Rhodobacter capsulatus SB 1003: one gene and its partner. The protein of the gene in region 1 interacts with the protein of each later gene in a pairwise test. Links are inferred from orthologs where the notes say so. Each region holds a gene or a part of one and is shown on either strand. Other genes may lie near its edges.

Evidence for each region. The genes of interacting proteins can lie anywhere in the genome.
Region 2: the proteins of rho (region 1) and hfq interact in binary tests that used the Escherichia coli proteins (3 or more experiments, as listed by UniProt). The link is inferred for Rhodobacter capsulatus SB 1003 from one-to-one orthologs.

The regions. Positions count from the first base shown.
Region 1 is NC_014034.1:73,845-76,661, forward strand. It holds rho (transcription termination factor Rho), read right to left. Parts: upstream 2,135-2,817; coding sequence 866-2,134; downstream 1-865. Other genes in the region: mnmE (tRNA uridine-5-carboxymethylaminomethyl(34) synthesis GTPase MnmE), read right to left, coding at 1-838; RCAP_RS00330 (CopD family protein), read right to left, coding at 2,268-2,744; RCAP_RS19465 (hypothetical protein), read left to right, coding at 2,783-2,817. UniProt on the Escherichia coli protein: Facilitates transcription termination by a mechanism that involves Rho binding to the nascent RNA, activation of Rho's RNA-dependent ATPase activity, and release of the mRNA from the DNA template.
Region 2 is NC_014034.1:1,944,358-1,947,861, reverse strand. What follows is about bases 398-3,117. They hold hfq (RNA chaperone Hfq), read right to left. Parts: upstream 2,015-3,117; coding sequence 1,781-2,014; downstream 398-1,780. Other genes in these bases: ntrX (nitrogen assimilation response regulator NtrX), read right to left, coding at 2,201-3,117; hflX (GTPase HflX), read right to left, coding at 501-1,784; RCAP_RS08945 (penicillin acylase family protein), read left to right, coding at 398-414. Outside these bases: more of RCAP_RS08945, read left to right, coding at 1-397; more of ntrX, read right to left, coding at 3,118-3,504. UniProt on the Escherichia coli protein: RNA chaperone that binds small regulatory RNA (sRNAs) and mRNAs to facilitate mRNA translational regulation in response to envelope stress, environmental stress and changes in metabolite concentrations.

The DNA of each region.
Region 1 (2,817 bases):
TCGCTTCGACCTGATCCTCGGTATCGCGCAACCCTGCCGTATCCAGCAAGGTCACCGCAAGCCCCGAAAGATCCATCCGAACCTCGATCACATCGCGCGTGGTCCCGGCCACTTCCGAGGTGATCGCCGCTTCTCGCCCGGCAAGCGCGTTCAGAAGCGTCGATTTCCCGGCATTCGGCCGCCCGACGATCGCAACTTCAAAGCCTTCCCGCACCCGTTCGGTCACCGAAATCCGGCCGATTTCCGCCGAAAACTGCGCCGCAACCTCGGACAGCAGCGCAAAAGCCTCCGGCGTCACATCAACCGGCAGGTCTTCATCGGCGAAATCGATGCAGGCCTCCATCAGCGCCGCCGCCCGGATCAGCTTGCTGCGCCAGGTCTCGACCATCCGCCCGACCGAGCCCGACAGCACCGCCAAAGCCTGTTTCCGCTGTGCCTCGGTCTCGGCCTCGATCAGATCCGCCAGCCCTTCGACCTGCGACAGATCCAGCCGACCGCTCTCCATCGCCCGCCGGGTGAATTCCCCGGGCTCGGCCAACCGCAAAAACCCCAGTGACCCAAGCGCTTTCAGAACCGCCGCAACCGTGGCAAGGGCGCCATGCAGATGCAGTTCCGCCGATTCCTCGCCGGTGAAGCTGCGCCCCGCCTCGAAACACAGCACCAAAGCTTCGTCCAGCGCATCCGCGCCGATCCGCAACAGCCGAACGGCGGCCTGCCGCGGCGCGGGCAGACGGCCGCACAGGGCCGCCACCGCCTCCCAGGCGCGCGGCCCGGACAGGCGAATGACAGCAACGCCGGCCTTGCCGCGGCCGGATGCCTGCGCATAGATCGTGTCCATCGAAATCCCTCTCGGGGCAACGATACCTCAGCCGTTCATCGAATCGAAGAACTCGCCGTTGGTTTTCGTCTGCTTCAGCTTCGAAATCAGGAATTCGATCGCATCCGTGGTCCCCATCGGGTTCAGGATGCGGCGCAGCAGATAGGTTTTCTGCAGGTCTTTCTGATCGACCAGCAGATCTTCCTTCCGCGTACCCGATTTGAGAATGTCCATCGCCGGGAAGACGCGCTTGTCGGCGACCTTCCGATCCAGCACGATCTCGCTGTTGCCGGTGCCCTTGAATTCCTCGAAGATCACCTCGTCCATCCGCGAGCCGGTGTCGATCAGCGCCGTCGCAATGATCGTCAGCGAGCCGCCCTCTTCGATGTTCCGCGCCGCGCCAAAGAAGCGCTTCGGCCGCTGCAGCGCATTCGCATCCACACCGCCGGTCAGAACCTTGCCGGAGCTGGGCACGACGGTGTTGAAAGCCCGCCCAAGTCTTGTGATCGAATCAAGCAAGATCACAACATCTCGCTTATGTTCCACCAGACGCTTGGCCTTTTCGATCACCATCTCGGCCACCGCCACGTGCCGCGTCGCCGGTTCGTCGAAGGTCGAGGAGATCACCTCGCCCTTCACCGAGCGCTGCATGTCGGTGACTTCCTCGGGACGTTCGTCGATCAGCAGCACGATCAGGTAGCATTCGGGGTGGTTCACCTCGATCGAATGCGCGATGTTCTGCAGCAGCACGGTTTTCCCGGTGCGCGGCGGTGCCACGATCAGCGAGCGTTGCCCCTTCCCGATCGGCGCCACCAGATCGATGATCCGCGCCGAGCGATCCTTGATCGTCGGGTCTTCGATCTCCATCTTCAGCCGCTCGTCGGGATAAAGCGGCGTCAGGTTGTCGAAGCTGACCTTGTGACGCGCCTTTTCGGGATCTTCGAAGTTGATCTTCTCAACCGCGGTCAGCGCGAAATAGCGTTCATTCTCGCCCGGCGCGCGGATGATCCCCCAGACGGTATCGCCGGTGCGCAGGCTGTATTGCCGGATCATCTCGGGCGACACGTAGATGTCATCCGGGCCGGGCAGATAGTTCGCCTCGGGCGAGCGCAGGAAGCCGAACCCGTCCTGCAGCACTTCCAGCACGCCATCGCCGCCGATCTCGACCCCTTCCTCGGCATGCTCTTTCAGGATCGAGAACATCATCTCGCCCTTGCGCATCGTCGAGGCGTTTTCGATCTCCCAGTCCTCGGCCATCGCCAGAAGGTCCTTGGGGCTCTTCGCCTTGAGATCGGAAAGGTTCAAACGTTCGGTCATCTCGCATCCATCCGCGAAAGGCGCCGGGACCCCTCGGGGCGGCGCAGCATGGGTCAGGGTTCGGCAGAACCTGCGGCCGGACGGCCGGGGCTGCGGCGCTTCTACGCCCAAAGCCCGCGGCGAGTCAACGAAATCAGAACTTCACGATCACCGCGATCACGATCAGGAACATCAGCAGCGTCGGCACTTCGTTCATCATCCGCCATTGCCGACCGGCCAGATCATTCGTGCCATCGACGAATTTGTGCCGGGCCCGTGCCAGGAACATGTGAAACACCGTCATCGCGATCACGCAGGCGCCCTTGATCCAGGGCCATTGCATGCTCCAGTCGATGATGCCGGGCGTGAACACCAGGCAAAGCCCGAAAAACCAGGTCGAGATCGCCGCCGGGTTCATGATCGCCTTGAGCAGCATCCGTTCCTGATGCTGAAACAGCAGGTCCATCTCGCTGCCACGGACGACGCCCTGCTTTTTCAGGCCTTCGACGTGGTAAACGTAAAGCCGCGGCAGATAGAACAGCCCCGCCATCCAGGCCAGGACCGACATCACATGCAGCGATTTCGTCCAGAAATACCAATCGGAAAGGAAATCCGTGACGAGTTCGAACATCTGTGCCTCCTGTGTCGGCTTCTTCTTAAGAATAATTCTTGAAAAGAAAAGATGTTGATTTTGTAGGGGCTGT
Region 2 (3,504 bases), 1.9 Mb from region 1 along the record:
GAGAAATACGGGCCGCAGATCGAAAGCTGGCGCTGGGGCGACGCGCACGAGGCCCGGCACGATCACGCGGTTCTGGGGCGCAATCCGCTGCTCGGCTGGCTGATGAACATCCGGCAATCGACCTCGGGGGGGGATTTCACCCTCAACCGCGGCCTGACCGCGGGCAGCGGCCCCGATCCCTTCGCCAATGTCCACGGCGCGGGCTATCGCGGCGTCTATGATTTCGCCGACCCGGATTCCTCGGTCTTCATCATCGCCACCGGGCAATCGGGGCATCCGTTCTCGTCCCATTACGACGATCTGGCCGATCTGTGGCGGCGCGGCGAATATGTGCCGATGTCGCTCGATCCGGCGCTTGCCCGCGCGGCCGCCGCGGGCATCACCCGGCTGGAACCCCTCGGCGCCTCCGAGTAAGCGCGAAAGGGCGTATTTGCACCAAGAAGAAACCGCAGCTTTTTCTTGGCTTAAATACGCCCTTTTCAAGGGCTTGCGAAGCAAAGCTAAAGTGCGGCGAACTTCGACTTCTGCGCCTCGGTCCAGCGCAGCCGCAGCTGCCAGCCCTCTTCGCCCTGCAGCTCGGTTCGGATCACGCCCTGGGCATGCAGCCAGGCATGTTCCTTGCCCGCGGTGAAGGGCAGATCCAGATCTTCCTCGATCCAGGCCTCGCCCAGACGCGCCTCGATCGCCGCCACCAACGCGCCGATCCCTTCGCCCGAGAGCGCCGAGACCGCCTGCACGTCCGAGCGCCGCGCGTCCTGCGCCAGCAGGCCTTGCCGCACCGCTTCGGACAGGGCATCGATCTTGTTCCAGACCTCGATCAGCGCCACATCCTCGGCCACGCCAAGGGATTCGAGGATCTCGCCGACATCTTCGGCCTGTTCCTCGGTCTCGGGGTGGGAAATGTCGCGCACATGCAAGATCAGATCGGCTTCCAGCACCTCTTCCAGCGTCGCGCGGAAGGCCGCCACCAGCTCATGAGGCAGATCCGAGATGAAGCCCACGGTATCCGACAGGATGATGCGGCGCCCCGAGGGCAGCACAAGGCCGCGCATGGTCGGGTCGAGCGTGGCGAAAAGCATGTCTTTCGCCAGCACCTCTGCCCCGGTCATGCGATTGAAAAGCGAGGATTTTCCGGCGTTCGTATAGCCCACCAGCGCGACGATGGGAAAGGGCACCTTGCGCCGGGCCGCGCGGTGCAGCTCGCGCGTTTTCACCACCTTCGCCAGCTGCCGTTTCAGCCGGATCACCTGATCGTCGATCGCGCGCCGGTCCGCCTCGATCTGGGTCTCGCCCGGACCGCCGACAAAGCCGAAGCCGCCGCGCTGCCGTTCAAGGTGGGTCCAGGCCCGAACGAGCCGGGTGCGCTGATAGGACAGCGCCGCCAGTTCCACCTGCAGCACGCCTTCGCGCGTGCGCGCCCGGTCGGCGAAGATTTCCAGGATCAACCCGGTCCGGTCCAGAAGCTTGACGCCCCATTCCTTTTCCAGGTTGCGCTGCTGGATCGGCGACACCGGGCCGTCGACCAGCACCAGATCGACCTCGGCCGCCTGCAGACGTTCCTTCAATTCGGCCATCTTGCCGGTGCCGAAAAGATGCCCGGCATGGGGTTTCGGCAGGCGCACGATCTCGTGGCCCATGATCTGCAGATCAGGCAGCGCGGCCGCCAATGACACCGCCTCGGCCAGCCGCAATTCCGGTTCGCGCCGGGCATCGACCGCCTTCAGGTCCGGGTGCAGCACCCAGACGCGGGTCGGACGGTCTTTGGAAAGGATGGGATCGCTCAGTCTTCGCCCTCGTAAAGAGAGATCGGCGAGCCGGGCATGATCGTCGAAATCGCGTGTTTGTAGACCAGCTGCGATTGGCCGTCGCGGCGCAGAAGCACGCAGAAGTTGTCGAACCAGGTGATCACGCCTTGCAGTTTCACCCCGTTGATGAGGAAGATCGTGACCGGAACCTTGGTCTTGCGGACGTGGTTGAGGAAGGCGTCCTGAAGGTTCTGTTTGTCGGCAGCCATTTTTTCTTATGCCTTTTTTTCTGTCTTGTCCTGTCGCGCGGGGCCGGTTTCGGTCTCCCAAAGCAAGTATGCGCAAAGGTGCAAGAGATTCCAGCCAAAAAGCAGAGACTTGCGCCCGGGGCACGGAATTTGACGTTTCCTGTCGCCCGCGGGGCGCAGTCGGGGGCCCGTCCGGCCCCCGCAGCCTCAGACCTCGTCGCCCGCGGCCTCGATTTCGTCCTCTTCGGTCTCGTCGAAGCCCGCCCCGCCGCGCCCGGATTTCGCCGAGGTGACGACGCCCAGCGATTTCAGCTTGCGGTGCAGCGCCGAGCGTTCCATGCCGACAAAGGCCGCCGTGCGCGAGATGTTGCCGCCAAAGCGGTTGATCTGCGTCAGCAGATATTCGCGCTCGAAGAGTTCCCGCGCCTCGCGCAGGGGCAGCGACGCCAGCTGACCGCCGAGCACGATCCGCCCCTCCTCGGGCAGGGCCGCATTGCCCGGCAGCTCGCGCGCCTCGATCGGCCCGGTGCCGTCGCCGAGGATCAGCACCCGCTCGATCACGTTGCGCAATTCGCGGATGTTGCCCGGCCAGTCCATCGTCTGCAGGCTGGCCACCGCTTCCTCGGAGAGCGGCCGCAGCGCCAGACCCTGGGTGCGGTTGAAGACCTCGATGAAATGCGCCGCGATCAGCGGCACATCCTCGCGCCGTTCGGCCAGGGACGGCACGGCGATCGGCACCACGTTGAGCCGGTCGTAAAGCTCCTGGCGGAAGCGTCCGGCGGCGATCTCGGCGGTCAGGTTGCGCGTGGTCGAGGAAATTACCCGCAGATCGACCCGCACCTTGTCAGAGCCGCCGACGCGGGAGAATTGCTGCTCGGTCAGCACGCGCAGGATCTTTGATTGCGTGCCAAGCGGCATCTCGGCCACTTCGTCGAAATAGATCACCCCGCCATGCGCTTGTTCCAGAAGGCCTTTTTCAATCCCGCGTTCCGCGGTTTCGCGGCCGAACAGCACCTCTTCCATGCGTTCGGGGGCGATCGTCGCGGAATTCACCGTGACAAAGGCCGCCGCCGCCCGGGTCGAATGCTGGTGGATGTAACGCGCCGCCGATTCCTTGCCCGAGCCAGGATCGCCGGTCAGCATCACCCGCCCGTTCGATTTCGTCACCTTGTCGAGCTGGTCCTTCAGCCGCCGGAACGCCGCGGAAGTGCCGATCATGTCCCCGGAATGCAGATCCCGCCGCCGCAGGCTGGAATTTTCCCGCCGCAGCCGGCTGGTTTCCATCGCCCGCGAAATCACCACCATCAGCTGGTCGATGTTGAAGGGCTTCGAGATGAAATCGTAAGCGCCCTGCTTGATCGCGGCGACCGCGATCTCGATATTGCCATGGCCCGAGATGATGATGATCGGAATGTCCGGGTTGTCGCGCTTCACCGTCTTCAGGATGTCGATGCCGTCCATCCGGCTGTCCTTGAGCCAGATGTCGAGGATCATCAGCGCCGGGGCCTCGG